Linked DNA regions of Pedosphaera parvula Ellin514. Each later gene encodes a partner of the first gene's protein in a complex. Links are inferred from orthologs where the notes say so. Each region holds a gene or a part of one and is shown on either strand. Other genes may lie near its edges.

What was found.
Region 2: the proteins of groL (region 1) and metK are in contact, whole or in part, in a cryo-EM structure (PDB 8P4O), measured with the Escherichia coli proteins. The link is inferred for Pedosphaera parvula Ellin514 from one-to-one orthologs.

Annotation. Positions count from the first base shown.
Region 1 is NZ_ABOX02000008.1:37,007-46,342, reverse strand. Bases 2,584-5,557 are described here. They hold groL (chaperonin GroEL), read right to left. Parts: upstream 4,906-5,557; coding sequence 3,262-4,905; downstream 2,584-3,261. Other genes in these bases: dnaK (molecular chaperone DnaK), read right to left, coding at 5,388-5,557; groES (co-chaperone GroES), read right to left, coding at 4,944-5,237; CFLAV_RS08225 (type II secretion system protein), read right to left, coding at 2,584-3,112. Outside these bases: CFLAV_RS08235 (immunoglobulin domain-containing protein), read left to right, coding at 1-421; CFLAV_RS08230 (ISAs1-like element ISVer2 family transposase), read left to right, coding at 587-1,732; more of CFLAV_RS08225, read right to left, coding at 2,237-2,583; more of dnaK, read right to left, coding at 5,558-7,343; CFLAV_RS08205 (CopG family transcriptional regulator), read left to right, coding at 7,950-8,339; CFLAV_RS08200 (extracellular catalytic domain type 1 short-chain-length polyhydroxyalkanoate depolymerase), read left to right, coding at 8,425-9,336.
Region 2 is NZ_ABOX02000098.1:333-4,592, forward strand. What follows is about bases 360-3,198. They hold metK (methionine adenosyltransferase), read right to left. Parts: upstream 2,449-3,198; coding sequence 1,270-2,448; downstream 360-1,269. Other genes in these bases: ahcY (adenosylhomocysteinase), read right to left, coding at 360-1,256; CFLAV_RS31430 (ArsR/SmtB family transcription factor), read left to right, coding at 2,570-3,198. Also shown: more of ahcY, read right to left, coding at 1-359; more of CFLAV_RS31430, read left to right, coding at 3,199-3,502. UniProt on the Escherichia coli protein: Catalyzes the formation of S-adenosylmethionine (AdoMet) from methionine and ATP.

The DNA.
Region 1 (9,336 bases):
CACCTTTGCGGTGACGCCAGCGGGCATGGCCCCTCTGGGTTACCAGTGGCAGTTTAATGGAACCAAAATCAACGGTGCGACGAATGCCTCTTTGGTGTTGACGAATGTGCCCTTGGCTGGAGCGGGGAATTATCAATGTGCGGTCAGTAACGCCATTGGCTTGGTGACGAGCCTCCCCGCCAGCCTCATAGTGTTACGCACCAGTCCCTCCTTCGACTCGCAAGTGCAGTTTGGCAGTGGAGGGTTTGGTTTTCAGCTCAATGGGCTGTCCGGTCACGGGCAGGTGATTGTCTATTCGTCGGCGGACTTCGTGAACTGGGTTCCAATTCTGACCAATGGAGCGGTGACCGGAACGCTGCAAGTGATGGATTCGTCGGCAACCAACCTTCCAATTCGATTCTACAAAGTTGTTGAACAGTAGTTTTGCGATAACCTTCTCAGCAATCCGCGTAAACCCCTGGAAAAGCGCGCAGTGATTGGCGTATCACATCTTCAGAAATCGTACAGAAAATCCCAGGGCAGACGCATCAAAATTTTTTTGAAGAAAAGTATGTACTTTGTAAATACAATGCGTACATGAGATGGGATGCAAAAGCATCACCGTCAAAACTTGATCGAACATTTCAAAGAGATAAGGGACCCGCGAGTCAAAGGCCGGTGCGACCACGAACTGGTGGACGTGCTGATGATTGGTTTGTGCTGCCTGCTGTGCGGCGGGGAAACCTTCAACGACATGGAGGACTTTGGCAAAGCCAAACGCAAATGGTTCAAGACGTTTCTGCGTTTGCGCCATGGGATACCCAAACACGACACGTTCAACCGAGTGTTTGCGGCGCTCAAGCCGGAAGCCTTTCTGGACTGTTTCATGCGCTGGACGCAATCGGTGCGCGCGACGGTGGCTGATGAAATCGTGGCGTTGGATGGCAAGGCCCTGCGTCGGGCGCTGGAGCAAGGACAATCCCCGCGGGTGATTGTCAGCGCCTGGGCGGCGGGCAACTCGCTGGTGCTGGGCCAAATCCAGGTGCCTGACAAGACCAATGAAATCACCGCTGTGCCGCAACTGTTGCGAGTGTTGGAGTTGAGCGGATGCATTGTCACCCTCGATGCCATGGGGTGCCAAAAGGAGATAGCCAGGGAGATTGTGGAAGCCGACGCCAACTACGTGCTGGCGCTCAAAGGCAACCAGGGCCAGTGCCATCAGGAAATCAAAGCCTATCTGGAGGACGCCGTGGCGCGGCACGACCAGGAGCGGCCTGTGGAAAAGAATGCCGTGGCGCTGGCTTACAAGGAAACCACCGAAAAAGATCACGGACGCCTGGAAACACGACGCTACTGGCAAAGCGGCGATGTCAGCTGGCTTGCTGATCGCCAGCAATGGGCAGGACTGCGCAGCGTGGGCGTGGTGGAGAGCGTGCGGCAGGTGGGCCAGCAAGCGCCCACGGTGGAACGGCGCTATTATTTGAGCAGCTTGAACGTGGACGTTGAAAAGTTTGCTCGTGCCGTGCGCGGACACTGGAGTGTGGAAAACTCCCTGCACTGGGTGCTGGACGTGCAATGCGGCGAGGACCGCAACCGGGCCCGCTCTGGCCACGCCGCTGAAAACCTCGCCACCTTGCGTCGACTGGCTTTAAACCTCTTAAAACGAGAATCCACCAAAAAACGCGGCATCAAAGGCAAACAACTCAATGCTTCCTGGGACCATGATTACCTCCTACGCCTTTTATCATTTTGATGCGTTTGCCCTGCAGAAAATCCGAGGTAGAATTGTGTATAAACTCGGAAGTGCTTATAAATGAGGATGAAATGGTGGAGGCGGCGGGAGTTGAACCCGCGTCCTTGGCAAACCAACCAGCCGCGACTACATGCTTAGTCAAAGGAGAGTTTTCTGCTATGCGATTACGCTCTGACACGATTCGCACTGCCTAGTCTGCATGAAATTTTTCGACCAACCGCGCGCAGTCTCCGCATTTGATCTAACCTGCTGTAGCGTTCATCCACCGTAGCAGGTGTCCAGCAGTGAACGTCGTGGCATTAAGCCGCGAGAGCTAATTCTTCAGTAGCTTTTATTTTTTGGTTCGATTTTTTACGAGGCCAACGAACCATCCTCGGCATGCCGCCTCTGGCGTATCTCCCAAGTCGAAACCAGTACGCCCCCGAAAACGACCTCACAATATTGCCTTGCTGGCGGCCAAGGTCAAGACATCCACAAACTCTTTTGGCTTTTGGCTTAGTATTATTACTTCGCCCTTGTGGCACGTTCCTGGAGCCAGATTACATCAGGATTATTTGGCGAACTAAATTGGTCCGGCACGAACCCGTTGGGTACGAGCGACGGCATCGTTCTGTTATCGCGCCATCGCTTGATTTCAGCGTGCCCATCAGCGAAGGACAATCCGCCCGCCCGATGATGGTAACTGGCCGGCAGGTCATAAAGACCAACCTGTCCAGGCGCGTCTGGCCATCCTCGCATATCCGTGGCGAAGTTACCCCAATCAATGCTGTCCTCACGCATGTCCATTAACAAAAACGTTCCGGAAGGTCCAGGATCGGTCATGTCAGACATCCGCAGATAAATGCGCCAATTGCTGCCGCCATAAACCAAATCATTGCCCCCGGATAAAAGACCGTCATAACCGGCGAACCCACCAACCCAGAGGTTCATGGACATGCTTCTGACCCGCGACTTGCGTTCTCCATTCACAGTCACAAAGGATTTGTCCGCGGGACATCTCCATATCTCAGTTGAATTTCCGCAATATGGCCAAATCGGACTTTTCTTGATATCGACGTCAGGATCCCAATTCGAAGGATTGGCTGGATTAAAATCCAGATCTCCCAGCACCCAGGCATAGGCGCTCGATTCCGGGTGCAACCAATCATGGCTGGCATAGAGCAACTTGTCGTTGTTCTCCTCACTATACATCCTCCAGGCCAAAGTTAATTGCCGGTGGCTGGACATGCATTGTAATCCTTGAGCCTTTTGCTTGCCTTTACCCAACACCGGTAACAACAGTCCGGCCAGGATGGCAATAATCGCAATGACGACCAGCAACTCAATGAGTGTGAATCCCTCTTCACACCGTGGAGAAGCGAATGGAAGTTTCGGCTTCATGTGAACAAATGGGGCTTTTACCAATTCCACTATGTTCCAATGCCTCGTTCTGTCAATTGCAAAGCGCCTCCATCCAACCAACAAAAAGGGCGAGGTTGGGGATGCCAACCTCGCCATTGATTTTCGGTTCCTCGATGTTTAGGAGCGAATTAGTAATCCATTCCGCCCATGCCGCCGCCGTGGCCGCCGCCATGACCAGCAGGAGCCGGCTTTTCCTTCTCCGGCACTTCGGTGATCAAGCATTCAGTGGTCAGGAGCAGACCAGCGATGGACGAAGCATTCTGCAGGGCAGAGCGGGTGACCTTCTTCGGATCAACCACGCCGGCCTTGACCAGGTCTTCGTATTCGTTGGTGGCAACGTTGTAACCGTCATTGCCTTTACGCTTCTTGACTTCCTGAACCACGATGGAGCCTTCCACGCCGGCATTGGAAGCCAATGCACGGAGAGGAGCTTCGATGGCGCGCTTCACGATCTCGACACCGATCTGTTCGTCGCCTTCGAGCTTCAAAGAATCAATGGCAGGGAGACAGCGGAGCAGGGCCACGCCACCACCAGGCACAATGCCTTCTTCAACCGCCGCGCGAGTCGCGTGCAACGCGTCTTCCACACGGGCTTTCTTTTCCTTCATCTCGGTTTCAGTAGCGGCACCGACGTTGATGACGGCCACGCCACCGGCCAGCTTGGCCAGGCGTTCCTGCAATTTTTCGCGGTCGTAATCCGAAGTGGTCTCTTCAATCTGACGGCGGATTTGATTCACGCGGCCCTGGATCTCAGAGGACTTTCCGTAACCTTCCACAATGGTGGTGTTTTCCTTGTCCACCACGATCGACTTGGCACGGCCGAGGTCTTCCAAACCGATGGAGTCGAGCTTGATGCCCAGGTCTTCGGTAATGCATTTGCCGCCGGTCAGGATGGCAATGTCTTCCATCATCGCTTTGCGGCGATCACCGAAGCCAGGCGCCTTCACAGCACAAATGTTCAACGTGCCGCGCAGCTTGTTCACGACCAGAGTCGCGAGCGCTTCGCCTTCCACGTCTTCCGCAATGATCAACAGCGGCTTGCCAATCTTGGCCACCTTCTCGAGGATCGGCAGAAGATCCTTGAGGCTGCTGATTTTCTTTTCGTAATTCAGGATGTAAGCATCTTCCAGCTTGGCTTCCATCGACTCCGCGTTGGTCACGAAGTAAGGAGAAAGATAGCCCTTGTCGAACTGCATACCTTCGACGACGTCGAGGGTGGTTTCGATGGACTTGGCTTCTTCGACCGTGATGGTGCCGTCCTTGCCGACCTTGTCCATCGCGTCAGCAATGATTTCGCCGATGGTGGTGTCCCAGTTGGCGGAAACGGTTGCGACCTGCTTGATCTCTTCCTTGTCCTTGACCTTCTTGGCAATCTTGGCGAGGTGCTCGACGGCTGCATCAACGGCCTTTTGGATGCCGCGTTGCAGGCTGATCGGGCTGGCGCCAGCGGTCACGTTCTTCAAACCTTCGCGATAAATCGCTTCAGCGAGAACGGTCGCGGTCGTGGTGCCGTCACCGGCGGTGTCGCTCGTCTTGCTCGCGACTTCACGCACCATTTGCGCGCCCATGTTTTCATAAGGGTCTTCCAGTTCGATTTCCTTGGCGACGGTTACGCCGTCCTTGGTCACCGTGGGAGAACCAAATTTTTTGTCGAGCACTACGTTACGACCCTTGGGACCGAGAGTAGCCTTGACCGCGCGGCTCAGTTTTTCCACACCCTTGAGCAGGGACTGACGCGCAACTTCGTCAAATATCAATTGTTTAGCTGCCATATATTTCTAATCCTAGGTTAATTGTTGGAGTTTCAGTGTTACTCAAGGACGGCAAGAATGTCATCCGAGTTCAGGATTTTGTATTCCTTGCCATCAAGTTTGATCTCGGTGCCGCCGTATTTGCTCACGAGCACGCGATCGCCCTTCTTCACTTCGAAAGGAACTTTTTTCCCATTGTCGTCGGTTTTGCCCGTGCCGAGTGCCACGACGATGCTTTCCATCGGTTTTTCCTTGGCGGAATCAGGAATGATAATGCCGCCCTTTTTGGTTTCTTTTTCTTCGACCGCTTCAACGAGGATGCGATCCCCGAGCGGCTTAACGTTTAGTGCCATACTTGGTTTTCCTTTATCTTTTATTTTGATTTAACTGATTGAATCAAATCCCGCCGCACTCGCGTGCAGGAAAATTCGTTTAATCCGCAGACACAAGCGGAAGGACACTTCATTCTTCAAAGCGCCTTCCGCGTGAATCGCGGGCCAATATTATTTCTTATCGTCCACCACTTCGGCGTCGATGATCGGACCTTCGTCCTTGCCACCTTTGTCGCCACCGGCTTGCCCACCAGCTTCAGGGCCAGGCTGAGGTCCACCAGCTTGTCCGCCAGGTTGGCCCCCTTGCGCCTTCTCCGAAGCGGCTTTGTAAATCTCCGCCCAAACCGATTGCGAAACTTCGGTAAGCTTGTCGTTGGCCGACTTGATGGCCGCGCCATCGCTCCCCTTCAAGGCTTCCTTCACCTCGTTGACCACGCCTTCAATCTTGCTGCGATCCGCATCGGAAATCTTGTCCTTGTTATCCTTCAGCATCTTTTCCGTGCGATACACCGCATTGTCCGCCTCGTTGCGGGCATCAATCTCTTCGCGACGCTTCTTATCCTCTTCCGCGTGCGTCTCCGCATCGCGGCGCATCTTCTCGATCTCGTCCTTCGAGAGACCGCTGCTGGCCGTGATGGTGATTTTCTGTTCCTTGCCGGTGCCCAGGTCCTTGGCATTCACATGCAGGATGCCGTTCGCATCGATGTCGAACGTGACTTCGATCTGCGGCACTCCGCGCGGGGCCGGAGGAATGTCGGTCAATTGAAACTTGCCGATCGTCTTGTTGTCGCGGGAGAACTGGCGCTCACCCTGCAACACATGAATTTCCACGCCCGGTTGATTGTCCGAAGCCGTGGAGAAAATTTCCGACTTGCGCGTTGGCACTGTCGTATTGCGCTCGATCAACTTCGTGAACACGCCGCCAAGGGTTTCGATGCCCAGTGACAACGGCGTCACGTCGAGCAACAGCACATCCTTCACTTCACCCTTCAGCACGCCACCCTGGATGCCTGCGCCGATCGCCACCACTTCGTCAGGATTCACACCCTGATGCGGCGGTTTGTTGACCAAGGTATGCGCCGTTTCCACCACGCGCGGCATACGGGTCATGCCACCGACCAACACGAGCTCATCGATTTTGTCGGCCGTAATTTCAGCATCCTTCAAGCAGTTCCGGACGGGCGTGATCGTGCGTTCGAACAAGTCATCGCAAATCTGTTCCATCTTCGCACGGGTCAGCTTCATGCTGATATGCTTCGGGCCGCTCGCATCCGCCGTGATGAACGGCAGGTTGATGTCGTATTGCTGCGCGCTCGAAAGCGCTATCTTCGCCTTTTCAGCCTCTTCCTTGATGCGTTGCAATGCATCCGGCTGCTTGCGCAAATCCATGCCCTGTTCGCGTTTGAATTCGTCCAGGATCCAATCCATGATGCGGTTGTCCCAGTCATCACCACCCAGGTGCGTGTCACCATTAGTGGCCTTCACTTCAAACACGCCATCACCGATTTCCAGCACCGAGATGTCGAATGTGCCGCCTCCAAGGTCGTACACCGCGATCTTCTCGTCCTTCTTCTTGTCCAAACCGTAAGCCAGCGACGCCGCCGTTGGTTCGTTAATGATGCGCAGCACTTCAAGTCCTGCGATCCGACCCGCGTCCTTGGTCGCCTGGCGTTGAGAATCATTAAAATAAGCCGGCACAGTGATGACCGCCTGGGTGATGGTTTCACCGAGACGCATTTCAGCGTCCGCCTTCAATTTGGCCAGGATCATGGCGGAAACTTCCGGCGGGCTGTATTGCTTCGACTTGCCCTCCACTTCAACCTCCACTGCCACGTCGCCATTCGAAGCGCGCACCACCTTATAGGGAACCCGCTTGATTTCCTCCTGCACCTCATCAAATTTGCGTCCCATGAAGCGCTTGATGGAATAAACCGTGTTGCGCGAATTGGTGACCGCCTGCCGCTTTGCAGCATCGCCGACCAATCGCTCGCCACTCTTGGTGAAAGCAACCACAGAAGGGGTCGTCCGTTTGCCTTCTGAATTCTCCAGAACCAGAGGCTCGCCACCCTCCATCACTGCCATGCAGCTATTCGTCGTTCCTAAATCGATACCGAGTACTTTTGCCATAAAATCTGTTTCAGCCTTTCTACGACTCCTTACGCCAATGAGTCGTTCGTCCCTATTATCCGCCTATCCGTTTCTACGACAGTATCCGCATTGTTCATGCCACCCGTGACACATATTTTCTAAGTGGCTGTAGAGCAAGCTATTGCGAATTTATAGCTGTCTTTCCTCTAAAAAATAAGTGCGCCAAACTGCGCCAACATGTCACACATGGCGCGAATACTAAGCCTTCTTGTCACACCCTGCCCGTACGGGTTGCTGCTCCGAGTGTTCCGATTGAACCGCTCTCCATAAACTTTTTATCTCGGCTTAAGCCAGTTTAATTCAAGTTAACCGGGAGCATCGGTCGCAATGCACATTAAGGCCGACGACGCCTCAAATCAAAAGCACGCTGTACCCAATGACTAAAGTAAGTTCCTCTCCTCCAAGGCCATGGCTCTTCAGTCTCCACTTTCATCAGGCTTATTGTCTCCTTTCATCCGGTTCTTTTCCCCATTACAGAAATTAATTTTTGGCATTCGGTATAACGCAGTTGACTCTGGGCTTAACTCGGGCTACCATCCCATGAGATGGTCAAGAGATGGCATTCGGATGGTGAAACTACTCATTATGGCAATAGAGACCGAGAAAATTACGCTTAACCTTGGCCCAGTCGATCTTGGGCAGGTGGATCTGCTGGTGCAGGAAGGCTTTTATTCAACCCGCACCGATTTTCTGCGCACCGCTATCCGCAATCAATTGTTGGTTCACGCGGATGTGCTCAAGCAGGCCGCGGTCCGGAAAACGCTGGTGCTTGGCTTGCAACGTTTTACGCGCAAGGACCTTGAGGCGGTTCAGGCCGCTGGACAGAAGCTCCGGATTCGAGTCTTGGGCCTGGCCACCATTGACGAGGATGTGTCGCCGGAATTGGCCATGGCCACCATTGACGAGATTTATGTTCTTGGCGCCTTCCACGCCAGCGCGGGAGTCAAACGGGCCCTGGCCAGCCGCCTCCAATAAAAGCCGCCAAGTCCCAGCAGGAGATTTCAACGAAGTCCCCCAATCGGGGAAACCAAGGAATTATATGAATCGATCTATAGACTGTATGAAAACCGAAATGGAGGAAGCGACACGACTCACAAGGGAGGGACGATTGGCTGAGGCGGCCGCGCTGATCCGACGCAGCCTGGGCATGGGAGAGGCTTCAACGGCCACTCGCGCGCGCGTCGTGGAGGCGCCGCCAATTGATGTTACGTCCAGCAGCACAAGAGAGCCAGCCGAGCTGGCGGTTCCGCTGGCGACGGGAGCTGAGCCAGACGCGAGAACATCCGCCCCCAGACCAACCGACCAACGCACTCCCCCTCATCAAGCCCCCGCCGCTCCTGTGACTCCACCACCGAATCTGAGTGCTTTACTAGCCGGGTTGCCGAAGCCCGACACTCTGGGCAAGGTCCAGTGGCGCGACCGCTCCGGGCGGCAATTCGCGCCTGAGATCGTCGCCCCTGCCGCCGGTCAATGGCGCGCGGGAGTGTTCACCGGGGAAAGCGGCAGCCGTGCCTACAAGCTCTACCTTCCCAGCGGTTATCATGGCCGACGCCTGCCGCTGGTCGTGATGCTGCATGGCTGCACTCAGAGCGCCGATGATTTTGCCGCCGGCACTCGCATGAACTTCGTGGCGGAAGCAGAAGGGCTGTTGGTCCTTTTTCCCGAGCAGGCTGTTGCCGCCAACACTTCCCGATGCTGGAATTGGTTCCAGTCCGCAGACCAGCAGCGCGGGAGAGGCGAACCGGCCATCCTCGCGGGCATGACGCGCGAGGTGCTGGCTGAGCACAACGTTGACCAGAACCGCGTCTTTATTGCGGGCTTGTCGGCGGGCGGCGCGATGGCGGCCATCCTCGCGGCGACCTATCCCGAACTATTCGCGGCGGTCGGCGTGCACTCCGGGCTAGCCCCGGGTAAAGCGCATGATCTGCCGTCCGCGCTGCAAGCGATGCAAGGCCTGGGCCTGGACAGGCAA
Region 2 (4,260 bases), on another replicon or contig:
TTGGAGAAGGAGTTCGACATGACGAAGCTCGGATGACCGTGAGCGCAGCCGAGGTTCACCAGGCGGCCTTCGGCCAACATGAAGATGCAGTGACCGTCAGCGAAGGTGTATTTGTCGACCTGCGGCTTGATGTTCAGCTTGTTCACGCCCTTGGCATTGTTGAGGCGATCGATCTGAATTTCGTTGTCGAAGTGACCGATGTTACAAACGATGGCCTGGTCCTTCATCTTCTGCATGTGTTCCAGAGTGATGATGTCGCAGTTACCGGTAGTGGTGACGTAGATGTCGCCAGTGCCGAGCGTGTCTTCGATCGTGGTGACTTCGAAACCTTCCATCGCGGCCTGGAGAGCGTTGATGGGGTCGATTTCAGTGACGATAACACGGGCGCCGAAACCGCGCAGGGAGTGAGCGGAGCCTTTGCCGACATCGCCATAACCGCAGACGACAGCGACCTTGCCCGCGACCATGACGTCGGTGGCGCGCTTGATGCCGTCAGCGAGGGATTCGCGGCAGCCGTAGAGATTGTCGAACTTCGACTTGGTGACGGAGTCGTTGACGTTGATGGCAGGGACGAGGAGCTTGCCGGCTTCCTTCATCTGATAGAGACGATGAACGCCAGTGGTGGTTTCTTCGCTGACACCTTTCCAATCCTTCACGACGCCGTGCCAGAACGTGGGGTTCTGTTTGTAGACGCGCTTGAGCAGGTTTTTAATGACCTGTTCTTCGTGGCTGCCGGAAGCGGAGTCGACCCACTTATCGCCATCTTCGAGTTGATAACCTTTGTGAATGAGCAGGGTGACATCACCGCCGTCGTCGACGACGAGTTCAGGGCCCTTGTCACCGGGGAAGGTAACGGCCTTGAGGGTGCAGTCCCAATATTCTTCGAGCGTTTCACCCTTCCAGGCGAAGACGGGGATGCCGGCCTTGGCGATGGCCGCGGCGGCGTTGTCCTGCGTGGAGAAGATGTTGCAGCTCGCCCAACGAACCGTAGCGCCGAGAGCAACGAGGGTTTCGATCAGCACAGCCGTTTGAATGGTCATGTGCAAGGAACCGGTGATGCGAACGCCCTTGAGCGGCTTGGTCGCGGCGTATTTTTGACGGATGGACATCAAGCCCGGCATTTCATGCTCGGCGATGTCGATTTCCTTGCGGCCCCATTCGGCGAGACCGATGTCCTTGATTTGAAATTCCTGTGCGGGTTTGCGGCCACCTTTGATGGCCTTGGCGCGGGCAGGGGATAATTTAACTTTAGCCATGATAATGATTTCCTTATTTAGCAGCGCGCTTCAGGGCGGCAGCTTTATCAGTTTTTTCCCAGGTAATGCTGTTCGTGTCGTCCACCTTGCCGAAGTGACCGTAGTTGGTGGTCTTGGAGTAGATCGGGCGGAGAAGATTCAATTGTTTGACGATGGCGGCAGGCTTGAAACTAAAGACTTCGCGAACCGCTTTCTCGATGGCTTCGTCGCTGACCGCGCCGGTGCCGAAAGTATTGACGCAGACGGAGACGGGATCAGGATGGCCGATGGCGTAGGCGAATTGGATTTCAGCGCAGGTTGCGAGGCCGGAAGCGACGATGTTCTTGGCGACGTAGCGGCCCATGTAGGCGGCGCTGCGGTCGACCTTCGAAGGGTCCTTGCCGCTGAATGCACCACCGCCGTGACGGCCCATGCCGCCGTAGCTATCGACGATGATCTTGCGGCCAGTCAGGCCGGTGTCGCCCTGAGGACCGCCAACGACGAAGCGGCCGGTAGGGTTGATCAGGAACTGGGTCTTCTTATCCAACATTTGAGCGGGGAGAACCTTCCTGATGACTTCCTTAATGATGAAATCCTTGATCTCCTTGTGCTTCACGTCTTCGGCGTGCTGGGTGGAGATGACAACGTTCGTGATGCGGACAGGCTTGCCATTTTCGTATTGGACAGAAACCTGGCTTTTGGCGTCGGGGCGCAGCCAGGCGACCTTGCCGGACTTGCGAATGCGAGTGAGTTCGCGGCCGAGTTGGTGGGCATACATGATTGGTGCCGGCATCAACTCAGGCGTTTCATTACAGGCATAACCGAACATCAAACCCTGGTCGCCAGCACCTTGTTCGTCGGTGTCCTTGCCTTCAGCGGCCTTGGCGTCGACGCCCTGGGCGATATCGGCGCTTTGGGAAGTGATGGCGTTCATGATGAGCACGCGGTCGGCGTGGAAAACATCATCATCATTCACGTAGCCGATTTCGCGGATGGCTTCGCGCGCGATGGCATTGTAATCAAGCTTGGCCCTGGTGGTGATTTCGCCACCGATAACAACGAGGTTAGACTTGGCGTAAGTTTCGCAAGCGACGCGACTCCTGGGATCCTGAGCGAGGCAGGCGTCCAGCACGGCGTCCGAAATCGTATCGCACACTTTGTCCGGATGGCCTTCGCCGACGGACTCCGAAGAGAAGATGAAGTTTTTGCTCATGTATTAAATCGTCGAATAGGGTTTAAAAGTCATATTGACGTATCAAGATAAGATGATATATAACTTATTGGGTGCGTCAACTGATATTTCAATAAATCTGCACCATTTAACCTAACGTACCATGGCTTCAACACTACGAGCATTACGGGCATTATCCGACCCCACACGGCTGCGCATCATGGCGTTGCTGGAGGGGGAAGAATTGTCGGTGAATGAGTTGCAGGACGTGACGCGGATGGGGCAGTCGAGGATTTCGACGCATTTGGGGTTGTTGCAGGAGGCGGGTTTGTTGCAATCGAGGCGCGAAGGGAAGCGGACGTTCTATAAGCTCAACCAGAGCGCGGACAGTGTAGCTGAGGAGTTCATTGAACTGTCTATTCGAGGCGCGAAGGAATTGCCGGAGTATGGGAGCGATCAGATCAATTTGAAGCGGATATTGGCGAGGCGGAATGAGCAGGCGCAGGTTTACTTTAATCAGGTGGCAGGACGGTTTGATCGGAGTTACGGGCCGGGAAGATCGTGGCAGGCGTTTGGGCAATTATTGTTGCGGATATTGCCGCCGTTGACGGTGGCGGATTTGGGTTCGGGGGAGGGATTGCTGAGTGAGTTGCTGGCGCTGAAAGCGAAGAAAGTCATCGCCGTGGATAATTCGGAGCGGATCATTGAATTCGGAGCGAACAAGGCGAAGAAGAATGGGCTGAAGAATTTGGAGTTCCGATTGGGCGACTTGGAGAATCCGCCGATCGATCCGCATTCGGTGGATTTGGTGATATTAAGCCAGGCATTGCATCATGCGGCGGAACCGGCGAAAGCGATTCAATCGGCTTACAAGATTTTGAAACCGGGCGGGCATATCTGGATTTTGGATTTGCTGAAACACAACTTTGAAAAGGCACATGAGTTGTATGGTGATCGTTGGCTTGGATTTCCCGAGAGCGATATGCATCATTGGCTGGAAGCGGCGGGATTCAAGAAAATCGAAATCAGCGTGGTGGCAAGTGAGGAACAGCCACCGCATTTTCAGACGATTTTGGCGGGGGGAGAAAAGTCCTGACCCGCTTAGAGAAAGGAGCGCTATGCCTTTTTTTTCACCTCGGCAACCCAGGGTTGATTGTCGAGATACCACTGGACGGTTTCGCGAATGCCCTGTTCAAAGGTGTGGGCGGGGACCCAGCCGAGTTCGTTTTTGATCCGGGTGGCGTCAATGGCGTAGCGCCGGTCATGGCCGGGCCGGTCCTTGACGTAGGTAATCAACTGGCGGGAGTTGCCGCCCACCTGCGGGGCCAGCTCATCAATCAGGTCGCAGATGAGCTGGACGATGTGGATATTGGCCCACTCGTTGTGGCCGCCGACGTTGTAGGTCTCGCCCTCCTTTCCCCGGGTGAGTACCTGCCAGAGGGCCTGGGCGTGGTCGCGCACGTAAAGCCAGTCGCGCACATTCAGGCCATCACCATAGACGGGAATGGGTTGGCGGGCCAGGACGCTTTGAATGACCACGGGGATGAGCTTCTCCGGGAACTGGAAGGGGCCGTAGTTGTTGGAGCAATTGGTGATCACCGTGGGCAGGCCATAGGTGTGGTGGTAGGCGCGCACGAGCAGGTCACTGGAGGCCTTGCTGGCCGAGTAGGGGGAGTTGGGCGCGTAAGGAGTTGTCTCCAGGAAATAACCCGTGGCCCCCAGGCTGCCATAGACTTCATCGGTGGAAATGTGGTGAAAACGTTTATCCTTCAGATCAGTGCCCCAAAAACCGCGGCAGGCTTCCAGCAGGTTGAAGGTGCCAACGATGTTGGTCTGGATGAAATCGCCCGGCCC